3 regions of the Hymenobacter sp. B1770 genome follow, and region 2 is predicted to be linked to each of the others. Evidence: riboswitches for the same ligand, from Rfam matches in the RefSeq annotation. Region 2 holds a riboswitch; each other region holds the start of a gene.
What was found. A riboswitch is a leader RNA that binds a small molecule or an ion and turns the genes downstream of it on or off. The one in region 2 is predicted to bind S-adenosylmethionine.

Region 1: linked by a shared signal. The riboswitch ahead of ACP7AJ_RS08665 (phosphoadenylyl-sulfate reductase) and the one ahead of ACP7AJ_RS04905 (SusC/RagA family TonB-linked outer membrane protein) in region 2 are both predicted to bind S-adenosylmethionine.
Region 3: linked by a shared signal. The riboswitch ahead of ACP7AJ_RS00240 (O-acetylhomoserine aminocarboxypropyltransferase/cysteine synthase family protein) and the one ahead of ACP7AJ_RS04905 (SusC/RagA family TonB-linked outer membrane protein) in region 2 are both predicted to bind S-adenosylmethionine.

Annotation. Positions count from the first base shown of each region.
Region 1 covers NZ_JAFCUF010000003.1:419,858-427,685, forward strand. The annotation lists gene ACP7AJ_RS08645 (assimilatory sulfite reductase (NADPH) flavoprotein subunit) at 1-823, opposite strand, end outside; gene cobA (uroporphyrinogen-III C-methyltransferase) at 868-1,680, opposite strand; gene ACP7AJ_RS08655 (sulfate adenylyltransferase subunit 1) at 1,765-3,054, opposite strand; gene cysD (sulfate adenylyltransferase subunit CysD) at 3,104-4,015, opposite strand; gene ACP7AJ_RS08665 (phosphoadenylyl-sulfate reductase) at 4,080-4,838, opposite strand; SAM riboswitch class I at 5,126-5,217, opposite strand; gene ACP7AJ_RS08670 (TolC family protein) at 5,647-7,092, opposite strand; gene ACP7AJ_RS08675 (efflux RND transporter permease subunit) at 7,308-7,828, opposite strand, start outside.
Region 2 covers NZ_JAFCUF010000002.1:209,653-217,480, forward strand. The annotation lists gene ACP7AJ_RS04880 (putative porin) at 1-564, shown strand, start outside; gene ACP7AJ_RS04885 (tRNA-(ms[2]io[6]A)-hydroxylase) at 575-1,171, shown strand; gene fahA (fumarylacetoacetase) at 1,264-2,550, opposite strand; gene ACP7AJ_RS04895 (SET domain-containing protein) at 2,620-3,102, shown strand; gene ACP7AJ_RS04900 (hypothetical protein) at 3,163-3,291, shown strand; SAM riboswitch class I at 3,574-3,670, shown strand; gene ACP7AJ_RS04905 (SusC/RagA family TonB-linked outer membrane protein) at 4,167-7,199, shown strand; gene ACP7AJ_RS04910 (RagB/SusD family nutrient uptake outer membrane protein) at 7,214-7,828, shown strand, end outside.
Region 3 covers NZ_JAFCUF010000001.1:60,615-68,442, forward strand. The annotation lists gene ACP7AJ_RS00220 (TonB-dependent receptor domain-containing protein) at 1-1,749, shown strand, start outside; gene ACP7AJ_RS00225 (lysylphosphatidylglycerol synthase transmembrane domain-containing protein) at 1,881-2,966, shown strand; gene ACP7AJ_RS00230 (hypothetical protein) at 3,115-3,534, opposite strand; gene ACP7AJ_RS00235 (LysM peptidoglycan-binding domain-containing protein) at 3,716-4,000, shown strand; SAM riboswitch class I at 4,257-4,372, shown strand; gene ACP7AJ_RS00240 (O-acetylhomoserine aminocarboxypropyltransferase/cysteine synthase family protein) at 4,754-6,133, shown strand; gene ACP7AJ_RS00245 (homoserine O-acetyltransferase family protein) at 6,229-7,254, shown strand; gene ACP7AJ_RS00250 (hypothetical protein) at 7,345-7,828, opposite strand, start outside.

The DNA.
Region 1 (7,828 bases), on a different contig from region 2:
CGCCGGGGGCGTAGTGCAGGCCCGCGCCGGCCAGGTCCAGCTCAATGTGGTAGGTTTCCTTCGACGAGCCGCGCCCATTCAGCTGAATGCTTTCCAGCACCCGCGCCGGCCAGGGGTTGGTGCGCGTGATGGCGGGCGAGAGGCTGGGAGCGGGAGCCGGAGTGGCCGCACCGCCGGCACTGGCCGCAGGGGTCGGAGCTGCCACGCCTATTTTATCCAGGACAGCGGCAATCCATTCTTCGGCGGCTGCGTGGTAGTCCACGTCGCAGTCTACGCGGTCGAGCAGGCGGGTGCCGCCTAGCTCGCTCAGCCGCTGGTCAAACTCCTTGCCCGTTTGGCAAAAGTGCAGGTAGCTGCGGTCACCGAGGGCCAGCACGGCAAAGCGCAGCTTCGGGAGCTGCGGGGCCCGCGGCCCCAGCACGAAGCGGTGCAGCTCCTCGGCAGCAGCGGGCGGTTCGCCCTCGCCGTGCGTGCTCACAAGCAGCAGCAGGTGCTGCTCCTGGGCCAACTGCCGGGTGGGGTACTCGTTCAGGTCGTGCACGGTGGCCAGCAGGCCGCGCCGGCCGGCCGCCTCGGCGGCCTGCTGGGCTACTTTTTTGCCATTGCCGGTATGCGAGCCGTAGAGGATGGTGAGCTTTTCTGTCGCGGCAGGCGCGGCGGCCGCAACCGGGGCTTGGGCGAGCGCGGCAGCGGGAGCGCCGGCAGCCTGCCCGTAGAAGTACCCGCTTAGCCACACCAGCTGCTGGGGGGTAAAGCCGGCCGTGAGCTGGCGCAGGGCGGCTTCGTCGAAGCCTGCCGGTAAGGGAGAGAGAGATTGATTCACGGGTAAAAACGAGGCTTAGTGAAAAACAAAAGGGCTGGACCGCATCAGGCCACTTTGGCGTAGGGCCGCAGCTCATGGAGCAGCGCGGCGTGCGCCTCGGGCTGCGTGCCGGCACTCCGGCAGGTAGCCAGCCGTACCACCTCCCCCACCACAATGATGGCCGGAGCGCCCAGACCGGCGCGGGCCGTTTGGGCGGCCAGGTCGGCCACCGTGCCGGTTACGAGGCGGGCAGTGGGCAGCGTCCCATTCTGGATGACAGCCGCCGGCACCTCTGCCCCGCCGTGCCGGGCAAACAAGGCCATGATTTCGGGCAGGCGGTTCAGGCCCATCAGAATGATGGTGGTGGTTCGCGGCGTGCGGGCAGCATCGGCCACCGCCCCCGACAGCTGGCCATCGGCGGTGGTAGCCGTTAGCACCCGGAAGCCTTCGCTCAGGCCCCGGTGCGTGGCCGGAATGCCCAGGCTACCAGCCGCCGCCACGGCACTGCTGATGCCAGGCACGTACTCGGCGCCCAGGCCGTGCTGCTCAGCGTACAGCATTTCTTCGCGGCCGCGGCCAAACACAAACGGGTCGCCCCCTTTCAGCCGCACCACGTGGCCGTAGCGGTAGGCCTGCTCTACAATCAGGACATTGATTTCGTCCTGGGTGTAGCCCGCGAAGCCTCGGCGCTTGCCCACAAAAAAGGCGGGCGTGTGGGGCCGGGTGTGTTCCAGCAGGGCCTCGTTGGCAAGGGCGTCGTAAAGCACTACATCGGCCGAGGCCAGCACCCGCGCCCCCTTGAGCGTCAGCAGCTCCGGGTCGCCCGGGCCAGCACCAACCACCGTCAGGCGAGGAATAAAAAGAGAAGTGGAAGCCATGGCGTAATTGCTGGTCGGTGTTAGCTGTTAGTTATTTGTTGACAGTCGTTAGGGCTCTTGTATCTGACTGCCTACCAACTGAAATCAAATAGAGAAGGCGGCCTCGGCCGGCACCGGCGTGGTGAAGTAGTCGGGGTCGGTGCCTTCGATGAGGCCGGCGGCCAGGGTGGCGCCCGTTTGGTCGTCGACGAGGATGAAGGCCCCGGTGGCGCGGTTCTGGCGGTAATCGTCGACCACGAGTGGGCCGGCTGTTTTTAGCTGCACCCGCACGATGTCGTTGAGCTGAGCGGTGTCGGTGCCGACCTTCTCGAAGGTGGCCACGTTGGTTTTGTGCACAATGGCCGTCACCGAAGCCTTTAGCACGGCAGTGTGGTGCTGCACTAGCAGCTTGCGCCCGGCTTTGAGGGGCCGCTCGTCCATCCAGCACAGGGTAGCCTCTACTTCGCGCGTCACGGCCGGGTGGGCGCTCACGGGCACAATGGTATCGCCCCGGCTCAGGTCCACGTCGTCGCGCAGGCGCAGCACCACGCCCTGGGGCGCAGTGGCTGCGGCCACTTTCTGCTGGTTTACTTCCACGGCCTCAATCACCGTTTCCACCCCCGAAGGCCAGATGCGCACGGCATCGCCGGGCCGGTATGTGCCGCTTTGCACGCGGCCGGCGTAGCCGCGGTAATCGGGCAGCTCCGGGGTCTGGGGCCGGATAACGTATTGCACCTGAAAGCGTGGCTCGTTGGGGTTGGCATCGGCCGGCACGGGCACGCTTTCGAGGTATTCAAGCAGGCTGGGGCCGGCGTACCAGGGCAGGTGCCGCGAGCGCCGCACCACGTTGTCGCCGTTAAGGGCGCTCAGCGGAATAGCTGCCACATGCGCCAGTTTCAATTGGGCGGCCACTGCTTGGTAGTCCCTCACAATGTTGTTGAAAATAACTTCGTCGTAGCCCACCAAATCCATTTTGTTCACAGCCAGCACAAAGTGCTGAATGCCCAGCAGCGAGGCAATGAGCGTGTGGCGGCGAGTCTGTTCGATGACGCCCTGCCGGGCATCGACCAACACAATGGCCAAGTCGGCGTTGGAGGCGCCTGTAACCATGTTGCGGGTATACTGCACGTGGCCGGGCGCATCGGTGATAATGAACTTGCGGCGCGGCGTGGTGAAGTATTTGTGCGCCACATCAATGGTGATGCCTTGTTCGCGCTCGGCTTTTAGGCCGTCGGTTAGCAAAGCCAAGTCGACCTCGCCGCTGGCGTGGCGGCGCTTTTCCAGCGTGGCTAGCACGTCCAGCGACACGGAGTCGCTGTCGTAGAGCAGGCGCCCGATGAGCGTGCTCTTGCCGTCGTCGACGCTGCCGCAGGTGATAAATCTTAGTAAGTCCATTTTATATAAAGTTGTGCGGGCCGGGGGTGAGGTTCCGCCGAAAGGGTTTCTAGAAATAGCCGTTGCGCTTGCGGTCTTCCATGCCAGTTTCGGAGAGGTTGTCGTCGAGCCGCGTGGCGCCGCGCTCGCTCACCTTGGCCAGCAGCAGGTCCTGAATAATGTCGTCGATGGAAGCGGCCTCGCTTTCCACGGCGGCCGTGCAGGTGGAATCACCCACGGTGCGGAAGCGCACGCGGCGGCTCACAATTTCGTCGGTGTCGTCGAGGTTAAGGTGTTCGCTCAGGCCCAGGAGCTGGCCGCTGGGCAGCACCACGCAGCGGCGTTCGTGGGCGAAGTAGATGTCGGGCAGGGCAATGTTCTCGCGCTGGATGTAATTCCACACGTCCAACTCGGTCCAGTTGGAAATGGGGAACACGCGCACGTTTTCGCCCTTCTGGATGCGGCCGTTGTAAATGTTCCACAGCTCGGGGCGCTGGCGGCGCGGGTCCCACTGCCCAAACTCGTCGCGCACCGAGAAAATCCGCTCCTTGGCACGGGCCTTCTCCTCGTCGCGCCGGGCCCCGCCAATGCAGGCGTCAAACTCAAACTCCTCAATCACGTCGAGCAGCGTGTAGGTCTGGAGCGGGTTGCGGCTGGGGTATTTGCCGCCCGGCTCGTGCAGGCCCCGTTCCCGGATGGTATCCTCCACTTTGCGCACGATGAGCTGCTCACCAAGCTTGCCAGCGAGCGAGTCGCGGAAATCAATGATTTCCTGAAAGTTGTGCCCCGTGTCGATGTGCACGAGCGGAAAAGGAAACTTGCCGGGGCGGAAGGCCTTTTCGGCTAAGCGCGTGAGGGCAATGGAGTCTTTGCCGCCCGAAAAAAGCAGCGCGGGGCGCTCAAACTGGCCAGCTACTTCGCGCAGAATGTGGATGGCTTCGGCTTCGAGGCGGTCCAGGTAATCAAGGTTTAGGGTAGTCATAAGGGCGTAAAGAAGGAGGGCCCCGGCGGAGCCATTCGCGGATAAATGAGACTAGTGGGACAGCTTACTCTGGCATTCGCTCCACCACCGGGTCGAGGCCCTGGTGTGGGGCGGTGGCGTGCAGGCCGCACTCCTTGGCGGCCTGGTCTTCCCACCACCAGCGTCCGGCCCGGAAATCCTCGCCCGGCTGAATGGCGCGGGTGCAGGGCGCGCAGCCAATGCTCACAAACCCCTGCCGGTGCAGTGGGCTAACCGGAATGCCGTGCTCCTGGGCAAAAGCCTGGGCCTGCTCCCAGGTCCAGTCGAACAAGGGGTGCACTTTGATGAGCTGGTGGGCAGCATCCCACTCGGCCGCGTGCATCTGCTGGCGGTTGGCCGATTGCTCGGCCCGAATGCCCGTCACCCACAGCTTTTGGCCGGCCAGAGCGCGCTGCAGCGGTTCCATCTTGCGGATGTAGCAGCACTCCTTGCGGTTCTCGATGCTTTCGTAGAAGCTATTGGGGCCCTTTTGGCTTACCAGCGCTTCCAGCTCGGCGGTCTGAGGCGCAAACACCTCAATGGGCCGGCCATACCGCAGCAGGGTTTTGTTCCAAGTGGAGTAGGTTTCCTGGAAATTGCGGCCCGTGTCGAGCGTGAACACCCGAATGGGCAGCTCGTGGGTGAAAATGAAGTGAGTAAGAATTTGGTCTTCGAGGCCAAATGAGGTCGAGAAGGAGGCTTTGCCGGGGAAGTGGTCGGCAATCATCGCCAGGGCTTCCGGCACCGATTGGCCCACCAAGTAGCGGCTCAGGTCATCGACCAGCCCTGCCAGGGGATTTTCCATAAAAATGAAGGGAGCGGTGCCGCACACGCAGACACCAGGTGGCTAAAAAGCAGGCTCGCAGCAGCTTTCGCAGGGCATGCCCATGCTCTTAGAAGAGTGGCTTATGCAGCCGCCGACATTAAGGGATTACCTCAGAGGTAACAACCGTTAAAAAGGGTGCTTCAACAACCAGCCGTTGCCCCGGCCATGCGCATAGCCCGGCAGCACATGCAACAACACATTGACTGTTGGGCAGGAGCGGAAGTGGTCAGCAGGCGGAGGTGGTTGGAATGGCGCACGGCAACTTGTTTTTATATGGTCAGGAGTTGGCACCGTTCTGCGTTAGCAGGGGGTTGCCGGCGTTTCGTCGAGCCTGTCTCTCCACGCCTCTGTATAAAAACAATCCTTCAAACTAGAGGAATTGATGTGCCAAATATAGAAGAAAAATTTAATTAACCAAAAATATCCGTCCGACACGCCCCCCCTTGCGATGGGCACAACGTGAGAAAGCCCCAGTACCCGGAGCGGCCCGCAGTGGCGCAATAGCCTTAGAAAGCGCACTCGTACAGCGCTGGTCAGGTGCTGCTAACGGCGCCATACCTCCAATGTTATCATTTTGTGAAGAGGTCTTTGATGTACCCGATTGCGTTGCCCATGGGCTCAGCGGCACTTGGCGATTGGGGCACAGCAGCGCGGGTGGCACCAAGATTCATCGGCAAAGCGAGGGTTAAAAAAGCGGACCGGCGCCCCATGCAAAGTAGCTCGGTGGGTGCTCATGGCAGAAGGCCGGTGTACCCACCGAGCCTACCAGTCCCATTAGGCCGACCTCTTACTCCCCTGCTGCTCCGGGGCTGGCGTCCCAGCCGCCGCCTAAGGCACGGTAGAGGTCGATAAGCAGCAGGAACTGCTGGCGGCGCGTGTCGGTGAGGATGAGCTCGGCATCGAGCACGCTGCGCTGGGCCGTCACCACTTCGAGGTAGTTGGCGTAGTTGGCCCGGTAGAGGTCGTTTGATACATCCACGGCGCGCGTGAGGGCGGCCACTTCCTGCTGGCGCAGGTCAGCCACGCGGCGGTAGTTTTCAATGCCGCTCAGGTTGGTGCTCACTTCCTCAAAGCCGGTTTGCACAGCCTTTTGGTAGTTCCAGTAAGCGGCCTGCTGCTGCGCGGCCGAGCGGCGGTAGTCCGCCCGAAACAGGCTGCGATTGAGTAGTGGGGCCGAAAGGCCGCCGAGCAGGCCGTAAGCCAGCGAGCCGGGCGTTTGGAAGAGCAGCGCGGGTGTGTACGCATTTAGCCCCAGGTACGGGCCCAGCGTGAGCGAAGGCAGGAAGGCGGCGCGGGCGGCGGCTACATCGGCGCGGGAGGCTATCAGGTTCAGTTCGGCCTGCTGCACATCGGGGCGGCGCAGGAGCATGGCGGCGGGCAGGCCGGCCGCTACTTGCACCGGTATCTGCTGCATGGTCAAGGGCAGGCCGCGCCGGATGGGCTGTGGGTAGCGCCCCAACAGGCGGTTAAGAGTGTTTTCGGTGGCGGCGATGCGCTGGCGAGCTTCGATTTCGAGGCTGCGGGTGCGCAGCAGCTGGGCCGCGAACTGCTGCACGGCCAGTTCGGTGGCCCGACCACCCAGCTTCTGGAGCTTCACAATTTCGACGGCGCGTTCCTGCAGGGCGCGGTTTTTACCCAGTACGGCCAGTTGGTTGTCGAAGGTGAGCAGCTCGTAGTAGAGGCTGGCCACCTGGGCGATGAGGGCGGTTTGCACCAGGCGCCGGCCTTGCTCACTGGCCAGCACGCGCGCGAAGGCCGCTTGGCGGCGGCTACGCAGTTTGCCCCACAGGTCGATTTCCCAACTGCTTTGCAAGCCCATGGAGAAGTTGGGCACCCCGTTGGGCAGGTCCCGGCCGTCGTTGGTACTGGTCTGGCCCTGGGCCGCATAGGCAGCAAACCGGTCGAAGCCGGCGGTTGCCCCGACTCTTGCACTTGGCAACAGCGCGCCCTGAGCCGCCAGCAGGCTGGCGCGGGCTATTTCCACGCGCTGCACGGCCACCAGTAGGTCGGGGTTGGCGTGCAGGGCCGTATCGATGAGGGTTACCAGGGCCGAATCGCCGAAGAACTGGTGCCAAGGTAGCTGCGCCAAGGTGAGGGTATCAGCAGTTGCCGGGGTGGCGGTGCTGAAGGTGGTAGGGATGGCCGTTGAGCGGGGCGTGACGACACGCGGGGCTACGGACTGGCAGCCGGTGAACAGTATAATTGCGAATAGAACACCAAGAGGGAACCTCACCCCCCGGCCCCTGCCGGGCACGGCCCCTCTCCAAAAAAGAGGGGGAGCCTGACGCCTTGAAGGCGCAGCATCGATAAAAAGATTATTCAAGGACATAGTTATCTTTCTAAATACCTTAGTAGCTCATGGTTTGAACCACATTTTCATCGTCAGGCTCCCCCTCTTTTTTGGAGAGGGGCCGTGCCCGGCGGGGGCCGGGGGGGTGAGGTTCTCCGTCAAGCCGTAGTCGCCACCTTCTCCTCCACAACTGGCGCATCCTCCAGCTCCGTCAGCGGCTCTTTTGGATTCTTTTTATCACTTGAAAACAGCACGTACAGCCCCGGAATCAGCACCACGCCGAATATTGTGCCGATGAGCATGCCGCCTGCCGCCGCCGTGCCGATGGACCGATTGCCCACGGCCCCAGCGCCGTTGGCCACGCACAGCGGAATCAGGCCCGCGATAAAGGCGAAAGAAGTCATTAGAATGGGCCGCAGGCGCGAGCGCGCCCCTTCTACAGCCGCATCGAGCACGGAAGCGCCCTCGTTGCGGCGCTGCACGGCAAACTCGATGATGAGAATGGCGTTTTTGCCCAGCAAACCAATGAGCATAATCAGGGCCACCTGGGCGTAGATGTTGTTTTCGAGACCCAGCAGCTTCAGCGACAGGAAGGAGCCGAAGATGCCGGTGGGCAAACTCAACAGCACCGGCAGCGGCAGCACGAAGCTTTCGTACTGCGCGGCCAGCAGCAGATACA
Region 2 (7,828 bases):
CCCAGCCTGGGGCGCCTCACGCAGCAACGTTTCGAAGCCAGTGTCAGTGGGGTGAATATTAGCAATCTGGTGTATTATGGCACCGATGCCAAGCCAGTTCAGGAAACGGAAACTGCCCGCAACCTCCTTATCGGCAGAGCCCGGCACCAGGTGCGCTTCGGGCGGGTAAACTTCGATAACGAAGCCACTTACACCCGCGGCGGCGACGTCGATGGTATTCGCATACCCGCGCTCGTAACTAACACCCGTGTGTATTATGAGAGCTATATATTCCGCAAAGCGCTGTTTAGCCAAGTCGGCGCCGAAATGTATTATCAGTCCAGATACCGGGCGTTTAATTACAGCCCTAGCACCCAGCAGTTTTACCAACAAAACACTTTCACTATTCGCAATTACCCGGTAGTAGACGTGTTTTTCTCGGCTGACATCAAAGCCGTAACTGTATTTCTAAAGGTGGCTTATGTCAATCAGGGAATTATGGGCGACGGCTATTTCACTACGCCTTATTATACTGGCTATCCGCGCCGTTTTCAATTAGGGTTGAGATGGGACTTCTTTAATTAGAAACACGAAAATGAAAGAGAAAACCATTCTGAAATTAAAGCTGAATACTGACCCGCGCTGGGTAGATATTGCTGGAAAAAATATTGAAGATATCTTAGTTGACCACGCATGGTGCGAGCAGAAGGCCGCGAGCACGGGCATCAGCATGATTATCCATTATCCGGAGAAAACCCGGCTGGTTGATGAGCTGACAGACCTGGTGGCCGAGGAATGGAGCCACTTCGAAAGAGTGCTCCTGGAGCTGCGCAAACGCGGTTTTGAGTTGGGCCGGCCCCGTAAAGACGAGTACGTGGTGCAACTGCTGGCCCACGTGCGCAAAGGCGGCGCCCGCGAGCGCCAGCTCATGGACCAACTGTTGGTTTCGGCCTTAATTGAGGCACGCAGCTGCGAGCGTTTTAAACTGCTATGGCAAAATATCGCCGACCAGGAACTGAGTAAATTCTATTACGAATTAATGGTCTCGGAAGCAGCGCATTTCGTGAGCTACGTTGATTTAGCCAAGGAATATTGTGACCCAAAACTGGTTGACGAGCGACTGCAGGAGTTGCTGAAAATAGAGGGCGAAATTGTGACGAACCTGCCCGTGCGGGACGACCGAATTCATTAAAAGCAGAGGTGCGCCAAGCAGAACGAGGTTTCGCAAGGGTTGACAATTAATCAACCCTTGCGAAACCTCGTTCTGCTTGGCGCACCCTTGCCCTATTCAGCCGGAAGAATGGCGCCGCGCACTTCCCCAAACCCAATGCGCACGCCATCTTTCTCAGCGTAGCCGCGCATGGTTACGGTGTCGCCATCAAGCAGAAATTTGCGCTCTGAGCCGTCGGCCAGGGGCACGGGACGGGTGCCACGCCACGCCAGCTCCAGCATCGAGCCCAGCGAGTCGGGCGTCGTGCCGCTGATGGTGCCGGACGCGTAGAGGTCGCCAGCTTCGAGGTTACAGCCGTTGGAAGCGTGGTGGGTGAGCTGCTGGGCCATGCTCCAGTACATTAGGCTGAAATTGGAACGGCTGATGGTGGTTTCGGGGCCGCCCGCCGGCGCAAGGCCTACTTCGAGGTTGATGTCGAAGTTGTGCTCACCGCCGTGGTTTAGGTAGGGCAGGGGCGTGGGCTCCTGCACAGGGCCCGCCATGCGGAAGGGCTCCAGGGCATCGAGCGTGACCACCCACGGGGCCAGACTGCTGCCAAAGTTCTTGCCCAGGAACGGGCCCAGGGGCACGTATTCCCAGCTTTGCAGGTCGCGGGCACTCCAGTCGTTGAACAGGCAGAGGCCAAAAATGTGGTCTTCAGCTGCGTCAATTGGCACTGTGCTGCCCAGGGCGGTGCCGGTGCCCACCACGAAGGCCATTTCCAGCTCAAAGTCGAGCTGGCGGCTAGGGCCAAATGTGGGGGTCGTTTCGTCGGGAGCCTTGCGCTGGCCGTTGGGGCGACGGATGGGGGTGCCTGATACCACTATGCTGCTGGTGCGGCCGTGGTAGCCAATGGGCAGGTGGCGCCAGTTGGGCAGCAGGGCATTGGCGGGGTCGCGGAACATGGTGCCCACGTTGGTGGCGTGTTCGATGCTGCTGTAAAAGTCGGTGTAGTTGTTGGGCTTCACGGGCCGGAGCATGCGCACTTCGGTTTGGCGCAATAGGCAGCTGCGCATGGCTTCTTCGTTGTCGCGCAGCTCGGGGGCATCGTGGCGCAGCAGCTCACTCACACGCTGGCGCACAGCGCGCCACGCGGGGCGACCCAGCCGCAAGAAGGCGTTGAGGGAACGCCGGCGAAACACCTTGGGCTGGGCTTCCCCCAACTCGGTCAGGTCCTCAAAAAAGCCGTACTGGCTGGCAGCATAAAGGTCGAGCACATAGCCGCCGATGGCCACTGCCAGGTGCGGCCCCCGCTCGTCGGTTTCGAACACCCCAAAGGGGAGGTTTTGGATAGGAAAGTCGTTGCCGGGCGGAATGTCAATCCAAGAGCGAAGTGCAGGCGAGTTCGGGGAGGTAGCCATGGGGGTGGGGTGGGGTGTGCTGGCAAAAGTAGGGCAGTAGGCCGCTAGTGCGCTGTTCTGCTTTGTTTGGTGCCCGTTTTTTCTAACATTGCCACCTCCTTTATCGGCCAAATTCACATGATTCATCCTGACACCGAATTGCGCTTCATCAGCCCCGAAATCGGCTTAGGCGTGGTCGCCACCAAGCTTATTCCCAAGGGCACTATCGCTTGGATATTCGACTCTTTGGACCAAATTATTTCGCCGCCATGCTTTGAAAGGATGGACCCACTCCAAAGAGTATTTCTGGATAAGTATTGTTACCGCGACCACCACGGGAACTATGCGCTCTGCGGCGACCATGCCCGTTTTGTCAATTACAGCTTTCGCTCGAGCTGCATGAGCACCGCCTACGACTGCGAGTTGGCCGTGCGCGACAGTTTTCTTGGTGAGGAATTGACCGACGACTACGGGTACCTCAATCCCAGCGAGCCGTTCTACTGCGTGCCCGAGCCGGGCTGTGCCCGCACCCAGGTATTGCCCGACGATTTGCTGAATTACCATGCTGAATGAAACGCGCAGCTGCTGGATGCCTTTCAGCATTTCACCGGGGTAGCGCAGCCGCTGCTGCGCTTGCTGGCCCCCGAGTACCGAGCTCGCGTGCAGGCCGTAGCTGCCGGCACCGCCCCGATGGACTCCATTCTGCAGTGCTACTACGATGCCCGCCAGGAGCTAAAGTTGAGCGGCCAGGTGCTTGGCTAATACCAAAGCAAAGGGAAATCGTGAGAAACACTGGGTGGCAGTGCTTAAACACAATAAAAAAATAATTGCAAAATTCCGGGTTTAGGGAAGACTTTAATGTCCTTAATCCCAGGCAAACAATATCGTTTGAAATGCCCTTTTTATTCATGTTTAGCGGGTATTTGAATACTGGTTTAACGACTAGATTATTCTAGGATTTGAATAAAATTCGGGCCTGTAATGAGCAATTCTAAAAAAAGCTCCTTTACATTTGTCCCACAATTCCTTCCAACCAAAGGGTTGTTTTTATACAGAGGCGTGGAGAGACAGGCTCGACGAAACGCCGGCAACCAACGGGGCATCCGCCCCGAAACGGTGCCAAGTCCTGACCATATAAAAACAAAAGCCATGGACTTATTACGTCCCCTCCGCATTTCACCAACCACCTCACTTGCTGCAAAGCAGTGTTGTTGTGCGTCGAGCGCAGCCGCGTGTATGCGGCGGGCCGGTCGGGGATGTTGGGCTTAGTAAGCTTTTAGATTCCTCACCGGCCGTAGTGACTACCGCAGCAAAGTAGCAGCGGGGTCGCGCACGTTTGTTCTGGCCGTTTGCGGCTGCGGGCCAACGTGTTAGTGTCTGCCAGGTGGCAGGCGCAGGTCAATTCTTTCTTTTTCCGGGTAATTCTGCGGCTTTGGGCCGAGCGCCGCTGTGCACCAATGGCAGCCCGGCCCAGCAGCGGAATGCTGCTAAGGCTGCCTTCTGTCTCCTGCTCGGGAGAGAAGGCGCTGGAAGCCAGCGACCCTTTCTATTCCCCTTAATCCTCTCGGGTCTCTTCCGCGTCGCCACTACGTGACGGCTGGCAGCGCGGGACCCACCACCCCCAACTTATAAATCTGATGAAACCAAATACGCTTCGGCGGGTGCTGATTACCCTGCTCTGGGGAGGGGCCACCGCCACCAGCTACGCACAGTCGGAAGGCGGGCCGCAAGTGAGCGGCATTGTTACTGACGCCTCCAGCCATACGCCTTTGCCCGGTGTTACGGTGATGGCCAAGGGCAGCAGTGCCGGCACTACCACCGACGCGAATGGCCAATTTGCGCTGCACGTTTCGGCAGGCTCTGCACTCATTTTCAGCTACGTAGGCTATGCCAAAAAGGAAGTGCAAGCTGGCAGCACGCCACTCGCCATTGACCTTGCCCCAGACTTGCAGCAGCTCGCCGAAGTAGTAGTGACGGGCTACAGCGAGCAAAACCGCAAAACGCTCACCAGCGCCATTAGCTCCGTGAAGGGCGATGCGCTCAAGGACATTCCCGCCGCCAGCCCCGACCAGCTGTTGCAGGGCAAGGCGCCTGGCGTGCAGGTATCGGCCAATTCGGGAGTACCGGGCGGCGGCATTTTCATCCGCATACGGGGCAGCAACTCTGTGAATGCCAGCAACGACCCACTCTATGTGGTCGATGGCGTGTTCATCAACAACACCAATCTCATTGCTACGGGGTTGGGCAACCAGGTATCCGCCAACCCATTGGCCGACCTGAACCCGCAGGACATCGAGAGCATTGAGATTCTTAAGGATGCCAACGCCACCGCCATCTACGGCTCGCGGGGCGCCAATGGGGTTGTGCTCATCACCACCAAGCGTGGCAAAGCCGGCGACAAAACCAGCATCACCTTCAACACCTACCACGCGCTGTCGAAGGCGGCGAAGCAGTACAGCCTGGTGACCGGGCCAGAGCTGGCAGCGTTGGAAAATGAGCGGTTTTTGAACGACGGCGGCAACCCTTCGCAGCTGCCTTTCCGCGCCAAGGCGGCTGGCGGCCGGGGCCTACCAGAAGAACAGCAGACTTACGACCGACTCAGCGACGTTTTCCGCACGGCCCAAACGCACAGCTACGAGCTGTCGGCAGCCGGGGGCTCAGCCAAAACCCAGTTTTACATAGGGGCGGGGTACTTCTCCCAGGAATCCATCGCCCGGCCCAGCGCCTTCAACCGGTTTAGCTTGCGCGTAAACCTGGATAACTCGGTGACGGACAAGTTGCGCATCGGCACCAGCACCGCGCTGGCCCGCACCCACCGCAACGTGAGCAGCAATGATAACAACCCCGTGGGCGTCATCAACTCGGCTCTGTTTCCGCGCACCAATCTGCCGATTTACAACCCCGATGGCAGCTATGCCAAATACGGTTCGTTCGACAACCACCTAGCCCTCATCAACAACCTGAACAATGACGCTGTGGGCTCGCGCGTCATCTCCAATGTGTACGGGCAGTATGCGCTGCTCAAGAACCTGACCCTGCGCAGCAGTTGGAGCATCGACTTCAACGACATGTACGAGAACAACTTCAACAACACCCTGATACTGGCTGGTCAGCCCCGGGGCACGGCGTCCTCGTTTCTGTCACGCGACATCACCTTGCTCAACGAGCAGACGCTGAATTACAACGTCAACTTTGGTGAAAACCACTCGCTGCAAGCCCTGGTGGGCAATACGCTGCAGCAAAACACCTTCCAGCGGACCAGCCTGGCGGGGCAGCAGTTTCCCGGCAATGACTTGACCACCATTGCTTCGGCCGCTACCCAAACGGGTTCTTCGGCGCGCTCACAGGCTGGGCTTGTTTCGTTTTTCGGCAAAGCCACTTATTCCTTTAAGGAGCGCTACACCGCCGATGTAAGCGTGCGTGCCGATGCCTCATCCCGCTTCGGGCGCGACAACCGCTGGGGCTATTTTCCGGCTGTGGGCCTGGGCTGGCGCCTGGGCGAAGAAAGCTTCATTCAAGATTTGAATATTTTCCAGGAGCTGAAGCTGCGCGGCAGCTTAGGCCGTACGGGCAACCAGGCCGGCATCAGTGACTTCGCATCCTTGGGCCTGGTGCAGGGTGGAGCCAACTACCTCGACCTGCCGGGCACGGCCCCGCTGCAGCTTGCCAACCCCAACCTGAGCTGGGAATCGACCCAGCAGTGGAACGTGGGCCTCGACGCGGCGGTGCTGCAAAACCACTTGCTGCTGGAGCTTAATTATTACGACAAGTACACCTCAGGCCTGCTGCTGAACGTGCCGGTGCCGCGCAAAACCGGCTTCTCCTCGGTAGTAGAAAACTTCGGCGCTGTGAGCAACAAGGGCATCGAAGTACAACTTACCGCTAGCTGGCTACCCAAAACCACCGCCGTGCAGTGGAACACCACCTTCAACGTGGCCCGCAACGTGAACAAGATTGAAAAGTTGGCGGCCCCCATCACCACGGGCTCGCGCGATATTTTCCGGTTGGAAGAGGGTGCCCCGCTCTACTCGTTCTGGCTGTACAACCAGACCGGCGTGAGCCGCGAAAACGGCGACGCCCAGTACGAAGACGTGAACGGCGACGGCCGCATAACCGTGGCCGACCGCAAGCTGGTGGGCAATGCTTGGCCCAACTATTTCGGCGGAGTTACCAACTCAGTCAACTTCAAAGGCCTCGATTTTGGCTTCACGCTCAACTTCGAGCAAGGAGCGAAAATCATGAATATGAACCGCTTTTTCCTGGTGCACGGCGGCACGCAAAGCAACATTGGCTACCTAAGCGAGCAGCTGCAGCGCTGGCAGAAGCCCGGCGATGTCACCGAAATCCCGCGCCTGACTTCGGTAGCGTCCAGCAACAACTACGGCGGCGTAGTACAGAACCTGAGCGACCGGTACCTAGAAGATGGTTCTTTCCTGCGCGTGCGCACCCTTTCCCTAGGCTACACCCTGCCCAAAGAAACCATTGCCCGTGTGCACCTGAATTCGCTGCGGGTGTACGTGCAGGCCGCTAACCTATTCACTTTCACGCCCTACTCGGGCCTCGACCCGGAGGTGAACTCCCAAAGCGGCGTAAGCAATACCAAAAACTTCGACTGGGCCACCGTGCCCCAGCCGCGCACTGTGCAGGTGGGCGTGACCGTCGGACTTTAATCCTATCAATCAAGATGAAACAGACCATCACCTGCCTGCTTGTTGTTTCGCACCTGGCTGCGGCTTCTCTGGGCCTCGCGGCCTGCGACAGCCTGCTCGAGCCCACGCCGGCCCAGCAGCTCCCGGCCGATAAGGCGATAACGGACGCCGGCAGTGCCCGCGCCGCCACCATTGGCGTCTACGACCAGGTGCAGGCCTACTACCGCCTCAATTGGCCCGTTCTCGGCTTCCTGCCCGGCGAAAACGTGCGCTTCAACGGCACGCTGAACCAGTTTTTACAAATCGACCAAAACCAGCTCAGCGCCGACAACGTGCTCATTACCGAAGCCTGGACGCAGATGTACCAGGCCGTGAACGGCGCCAATAACCTGATTGCTGCCCTGCCGGGTATCAACGACCCGCTGCTGCCTGCTGCCGAGAAAAACCAGCTGCTGGGCGAAGCCCATTTCCTGCGGGCATTGGTGTACTTCGACCTAGGCCGCGGCTGGGGCGGCGTGCCCTTAGTGCTTACGCCTACCCGCACCAAGGAAAATGGGCAGGGTATCCGCCGCAGCACCCTGGCCCAGACCTACGACCAAGTGCTGGCCGACCTGACCCAGGCCGAAACCTTGCTGCCCGACGGTGCCACC
Region 3 (7,828 bases), on a different contig from region 2:
ACGTTTTCGAGGGATTTGTCGGGCACCGTCGACGCCAGCCTCAACTACACGCACGTCTTTGAGAAGCCGCAGCACGAATTCAGCGTACTGACGCTGTTTAGCCGCAACGACCGCACCAACACCTTCACCAACACGGTGTTGCGCTCTACGCAGCCGGGTCCCTCGCGCATCGAAAACGACAACCCCAGCTTTAACGAGGAATACACGATACAGCTTGATTATCAGAATCCCATCAGCAAGGCCCAGATTCTGGAGGTGGGGGCCAAGAACATTGCGCGCCGTGTAAATTCTGACTACAGCACTACTGCTTTCGGAGCCAACGGCGAAAGGCTGCCCACGGTGGGGCTACTGGCTTCCAACAACGTATTCACCTACCTCCAAAATGTAACGGCAGGCTACGCGGCTTATACCCTGGGGATGCCCAAGGGCTTCACCCTGAAGCCGGGCGTGCGCTACGAGTACACCACCATTGAGGCCAATTTTGCCCGGTCAGAAGCTCCCGATATTCCGAACTACGGCGTGCTGGTGCCCAGCCTAAACCTGTCGCGCAAGCTCTCGAATGGCAACGTGCTGAAGTTGGCTTACAACCGCCGCATCCAGCGCCCCTCGCTGCAGTTCCTGAACCCGAACGTGAACGCCCAAAACCCCAAGAACATCAGCGAGGGCAACCCCAGCCTGGAACCCGAATCCACCAACAACTACGAGCTGGGCTACAGCACCTTCTACAAGCGCCTGAGCATGAACTTCAGCACTTTCGTGCGCAACACCACCGGCTCCATCGAAGCCCTGCGCACGGTGCGTGGCCTCGACACGGTGTCGACTACGTTTGCCAACATCGGCCAGCAGAATGCGTACGGCGGCAGCCTGTTTGCCAACATCAACAACGGCAAGCTCAATCTGAACGCAGGCACCGACGTCTACTATACCACCCTCACTAACAACGTGCCCGACGCCAATTTCAACGCCTCCAACCAGGGCTGGGTAATAAGTGGCCGAGTGGGGGGTTCCTATAATTTCACGCCAGTGTGGGGCGTGCAGGCCTTTTCCTTCTTCCGTGGCCGCCAAGTGCAACTCCAGGGCGAACAGAGCGGGCAGTACTTCTACACCGTAGGCGTGAAGCGTGATTTTGCGGAAAAGCGGGGCAGCCTCGGCTTTGGGTTTGACAACTTTTTCACGCCCACACTCACTGTGCGCAGCACTGTGGTGTCGCCCCTTATCGACCAGGCCAGCCGCAACTTGTCCAACATCATTGGCTTTCGGATTAGCTTCAATTACCGCATTGGTAAGCTCACGGCGGCTCCTCCACGCCGCAGCAAGAGCATTAACAACGATGATTTGAAAAGCGAAGGCGGTGGCGGCGGCGACGCTGGTGATGGCGGCGGTGGCGGTGCTCCCGCGGGCGGGCGCCCGGCCGGCGGCGCCCCCGGCGCGACCCCAGGCGCACGGCCCGGTGCCCCCGGCACACCTGCTGGCACGGCTCCCAACGCCGTCCCCGGCGCCCAACCACTGACCTCTCCCGCCGACAGCGCCACCACCGACTCGACCCGTACCATCCCCCGCGCCTTGCCGGGCGCGGTTCCGGCTCTGCTTCGCCCCACAGCGCAGCCTTCCGACTCGACCCGGCGCCAACCTACGGCACCGCTCCCCGCGCCCGCTAATCCAGTTAACAGGCCGGCCAATGCGCCATCGCCTGGCACTACTACGCCGGGCGGCATCACGCCCGCTGGCAGCCCCGGTGGCCGTCCGTAACCGATGCGCAGATATAAGGCAGAACGTCATGCCCGCGCCGCGGAGCATGGCGTTCTGCTTTAATGCCCTCTCTCGGCAGCCGTACCTGGCGGGCTACGCCCTACTTTTGTTCAGCGGCCCTTCCTCTTCCAATGCCTGACAAGCTCCCTGCATTTTCCGAAACCGATGCAAACTTCCTGCAGCGGCTACGGCCCTCGCGTCTCATCCTGCCGGTTGTCATTGGCTTGGGTGTTGTAGCGTTTCTGTTCTACCGCAGCTACAAGCCCGGCGAGCTAGCCCCCCTGCAGAACGCCGACTGGCGCTGGCTGCTGGTGGCCCTGCTGGTGCTGGTAGCCCGCGACCTGGGCTACATCTACCGCATCCGCCACATTGCCGAGGACGAACTGACCTACCGGCAGGCTCTGGATGTCATCATGATATGGGAATTCGCCTCCTGCGTGCTGCCCTCAGGGCAGGGCGGCACGGCAGCAGCGCCCTTTATTCTGGAAAAGGAAGGCATCCCGCTGGGCAAGGGCTTGGCTTACATCATGGTCACGGCCCTGCTCGACAACCTGTACTACGTGCTGATGGTGCCGCTGGTGGTACTGGTAGCCGGGGCTGGGCTTTATCCGCACGAGGCGCTGCAAACCGGCTTTGTGGCCACGCTGCGGGTAGCGTTTGGGGTGAGCTATATTTTTGTGATGCTCTACGCGGGCCTCATGCTCTACGCCATTTTCGTAAATCCGCGCTCGGTGCGGCGGCTGCTGGTGCGGCTGTTTTCGCTTCGGCTGCTGCGGCGCTGGCGGCGCAAAGCCTACCGCCACGGCCAGGAAATGGTGCGGGCCTCGATGCAGCTGCGCGGCAACGGCCCCCGCTACTGGTGGCAGGCGGCGGCGAGCACGGCCTTCGTCTGGACGGCCCGCTACGCCATTATTGGCTGCCTCATTGCGGCGTTTGTGCCCATGGGTGCGGGCACTTTCCTGTTCATCTTTGCCCGCAACATCACCTACAAAGTCATCCTGCTGCTGGCCATCACACCTGGCGGCGCGGGCATTGCCGAGGGCGCGTTTCCCACCTTCTTTGGCAGCTTCATCGGCACCGCTACCATGACCAGCTTCATGGTGCTGCTGTATCGGGTCGTGACATACTACCTGTATCTGGTGCTGGGTATGATTTTTTTACCGCGCTGGGTGACGCGGGTGTTCATCAAGCAGCCCGCTGCCACAGCCAAGGTTTAGCAACCTACAAGGGCAGCAGCATTGGTATCGATGGCAGAGGAGGAGAGTATTTCTGTTCTTATTCTGCCGTACTTGAACATCTTCATTCGGCACAAAAAAAGCCCCGTGCCATTGCGGCACGGGGCTTTTTCTTACGCTAAAAACCTTTTTAATCAGCTTCCAACATCAGCGCGGCGCCGTCGGCCGACTTCAGCGTGAGCTTGTCGTCGGTGAGCGTTTCCACGGTAAAAGTATTGCTGGTGGCTGAGCCATCGGGGGTCATGGTAATGGTTTTGCCCGCCTGGTCAAAGGTGTATTTTCCCGAGATAGCCCCAGTGGCACCGGTCATGTTGTAAGTGCCATTTGCAAAAATGCGCAGTTCTTCTTGCTTTTGCGCTGAGGTTTGCTTCACTTTGTCGCCGGTACTGTCAAGCTCTTTAGCAGTTTTCCATACCTTGCTGTCGGTGCCGTACAACATATTTACTCCTTCTACCTTGCCCTTATCGCTGCCACAAGCAACAGTAAACAACGATAGGAGCATCAACAGGCTAGCGAAATAACGAAGCGAAAAAAGCGAGTGAGATTTCATGAGAATAAGCAAAATGGTGAAATGAAGGAACAAGCCGCGCAATAGCGGGCTCGTCGGCTTACGGGTGGCACGCAAAAGGGTTTAGAGCGAAACCCCCCTTGAGCTTGCCCGTATATGTGCCGTGTCGGCTAGCCTTCAGGCAAGCCGCCTTATTTTATTTTTCATCAAATTGAAACTTTCCATGGGACTCTTTGATTTTCTCAGCGACAAAGGCGAGCAAAAGCCCGTAGAGCCCGCTGCAAACCCGGCTGCTGGCGGAACCGATTTTTTCGGCAACAACAGCAATCCGGCTGCTACTGGTAACTCGTACACCGTGGTAAGCGGTGACTCGCTTTCAAAAATTGCTAAAAACCACTACGGCGATGCCGCGAAGTGGCCAAAGATATACGAGGCCAACAAGGCCATCATCGGCAACAACCCTGACCTGATTGAAGTCGGCCAGGTGTTGACCCTACCTAGTCTCTAGGTACTTTTTTGCAGAAAAAAGGTGAGAAAAGCCACTCTGTTTCAGGGTGGCTTTTTTGTGCTTGAAAGGTTTGAAAGTGCTGGCTCGAAGCGGTTGGCTAGGTAGTGTCATTCAATTTTTGCACGCTGAATGCTTCGCTTGGCGGGGTACTCAAAATTATTTTTCTTGGCAAGTGCTTGCCCATAAAAAAATTTCTCGCGTACATTTGGCTCACCAACAACAAGGTACTCCTCCGCTCGCGGCGGGGAAGTTTTAAGTTTTATACAGAAGCGGCGAGAGAATAGGCTCCGTGACCCGCTGGCAACCTTCGACCGCGCGAAAGGTGCCAATTCCTACCCGCTCCGGCTCAGGCCGGGGAGGGGCATATGAATCGAGTGCCATGGAAAACCTCCTTACCTCCGCTTATTTAGTCCCGAATGCTCCGGCCGCTTTGCGTGCTCTGGCTTCGGGCTTTGTCGTTGTGGCCCCTAGCGGCTACGGCGTGTCATCGTGCCCGGCACGAATGCGAATGTGCTGTTGGTGCCCGTGTTGTTGCTAAGCTGATACCGGCTTAGACAACCCTTCCCCTCCTTCTGATTTTTTTGGTGGCCCTTTGTGCTCGCTGCTGGCTTTTTGGGCCAAGGCAGCCGGTTGGGGCCGCATCTTCAGCACGGGCCATTGGGGCTTCACTGCGCTTACAAACCGCCTTTTCAGACCGTTTTGCGCTCTTTACCTATCATTTTCTAACTTTTCACCTTCAAACGTACCCGCATTATGTCTGCTTCCCCTTTGCATTTCGAAACGCTGCAACTCCACGCCGGCCAGCAGCCCGACCCGACCACCGGTGCCCGCGCAGTGCCGCTGTTCCAAACCACTTCTTACGTATTTAAGAGCGCCGAGCATGGCGCCAACCTATTTGCCCTAAAGGAGTTCGGCAACATCTACACCCGCCTGATGAACCCGACCACCGACGTGTTTGAGCAACGCGTAGCGGCCCTCGAAGGTGGCGTGGCCGCCCTCGCCACTGGCTCGGGCCAGGCGGCCCAGTTTATTGCCCTCAACAACATTCTGCAAGCCGGCGACAACTTCGTGAGCACGGCCTACCTATACGGCGGCACCTACAATCAATTCAAGGTGGCCTTCAAGCGCCTGGGCATTGAGGCGCGCTTTGCCGACGGCGACAACCCCGCCAGCTTTGAGGCGCTGATTGACGACAAGACCAAAGCCATTTACCTGGAAACCATCGGCAATCCCAGCTTCAGCGTACCCGATTTTGAGGCAATTGCGGCCATTGCCAACAAGCACGACCTGCCGCTTATTGTGGACAACACCTTTGGGGCGGGCGGGTACCTGTTTCGGCCCCTAGAACACGGTGCGCACATTGTGGTCGAGTCGGCCACGAAGTGGATTGGCGGCCACGGCACCAGCGTGGGCGGCGTGATTGTGGACGGCGGCACCTACGACTTCGGCAATGGCAAGTTCCCGCAGTTTACCGAGCCCAGCGAGGGTTACCACGGCTTGGTTTTCAACGACGTATTTGGCAAGGGCGGGCCTTTTGGCAACATTGCCTTCATCATTCGGGCCCGGGTAGAGGGGCTGCGCGACTTTGGCCCTGCCATCAGCCCGTTCAACTCCTGGCAGCTGCTCATTGGCCTCGAAACCCTAAGCCTGCGGGTAGACCGCACCGTGGAAAATGCGCTGAAGATTGCTACCTGGCTGGAGCAGCACCCACAGGTAGAAAGCGTGAACTATCCCGGCCTGGCCAGCAGCCCCTACCACGCTACGGCCCAGAAATACCTGAAGCGCGGCTTCGGCGGCGTGCTCAGCTTCCGGGTGAAGGGCAGCAAGGAAACGGCTACACAATTCATTGATAATCTGAAGCTCATCAGCCACCTGGCCAACGTGGGCGACGCCAAGACGCTGATTATTCAGCCCTCGGCCACCACGCACCAGCAGCTAAGCGAGGAAGAGCAGCTCGCCGCTGGCGTCACGCCCACTTCGCTGCGCCTGTCGCTGGGCATCGAGCATTTTGAGGACATTAAAGCCGATTTGCAGCAGGCATTCGATGCCATTGGCAACACGGCTGCGCTCCCTACAGCGGGTGTCGACGTTGAAGAGCCGGAGCTGGAGCACGCCCAGCCACTGGAAGTATAAGTCTTTCACCGCAGGAGCCGCAGAAGGGTTTCGCAGAGGGCGTTCTTCTGCGAAACCCTTCTGCGGCTCCTGCGGTGAAAAAAAGTCAGATCCACATGCACGACCATATTCTTCCCCTCCCCGACCTGCGCCTCGAAAGCGGGGAAACCCTGGCGGGCGCCCACGTGGCCTACCGCACCTGGGGCCAGCTAAACGCCGAGCGCGACAACGTGGTCTGGGTATGCCACGCCCTTACGGCCAATGCCGACGTGCTAAGCTGGTGGCCGGGCCTGGTAGGAACGGGCTGCTACTACGACCCGGCCGACTGGTTCATTGTGTGCGCCAACGTGCTGGGCTCCTGTTACGGCAGCACCAGCCCGCTCGACCCAGACCCAGCCACGGGCCTTCCGCGCTTCCAGCACTTCCCGCGCCTGACCATTCGGGACCTGGTGGCGGCCCACGAGGCCCTGCGCCAGGACCTGGATCTGACTGATATTCACACGCTGATTGGAGGCTCGCTAGGCGGGCAGCAGGCCCTGGAATGGGCCGTGCAACGCCCCGATTTGTTTGACCATCTGGTGGTAATTGCCACCAATGCCCGGCACTCGGCCTGGGGCATTGCCTTCAACGAAGCCCAGCGCCTGGCCATCGAAGCCGACCCAACTTACGCCGCCGGCCAGCCCGGCGGGGGCGACGACGGCCTGCGTGCCGCCCGGGCCATTGCCCTGCTCAGCTACCGCAGCTATTCGGCCTACGGCGAAACCCAGACCGACCCCGACGACGAGCTGCTGCGCGAGCACCGCGCCAGTGCCTACCAACGCTACCAGGGCAACAAGCTGGTGGCCCGCTTCGACGCCTACAGCTACGTGGCCCTGAGCCGCAGCATGGACACCCACAACCTAGGCCGCGGACGCGGCGGGGTACCAGCCGCTCTGCGCCGCATTGGGGCCCGTACGTTGGTGTTGGGCATTACCTCCGACGTGTTGTTTCCGCTCAGTGAGCAGCGGGAGCTGGCCAATCATATACCCGGCGCGATGTACGCCGAACTGGATTCGCGCTATGGGCACGACGGCTTTCTGCTGGAAACGGCGGCAATCACCCACTTTCTGGAGCTATTCTACGTGCCCACTTTTGCACACTAAACGCCGGAAGCTCTGCTGCACTACCTGGCCCGCGAGCAGCGCAGTTGGCTCCTCTTGTTTCTCGGACTAGCGGGAAACGTCCCTCCTGACCTACCAAAATTCAATTCGAATGGGGAGCTGCCCGGGAAACTTTAGCGAGTAAACCCCGGCTCTTAAAGCTCCGCGCAGCACCTCTACGTCGCGGACGTGGGGATTGATGGTTCGCACCACGCGACCGGTGACGTCGAGCAGCTGGGCCTCGACGGGCAGGGCCCACGCTGGGGGCAGCACAAGGCGGATGGCATCATCTGCGGGAATGGGGTAAGCCTGCGCGGCTGGCCCGGCCTTCGCAGCGCTTGGCGCAGCCGCCGTTATTACAGTGCCCGGCTGGGCCAGGCTAGGCCGCAGAAAGTCGCGCATGGTGCGAAAGGTGGTATCGGCGTAGGCGGCATTGTTCTCAAAGGGAACGTGGCCAGCACCTCGCAAGGGGCGCAGGGTGTTGCGAATGCCCAAAGCAGTGGCCCGGGGATGCAAGCGGCCGCTGCCGTACACGTACTTGGGTGGCAGGCCACCGCCAACTCTGCCCTGCAGGTAA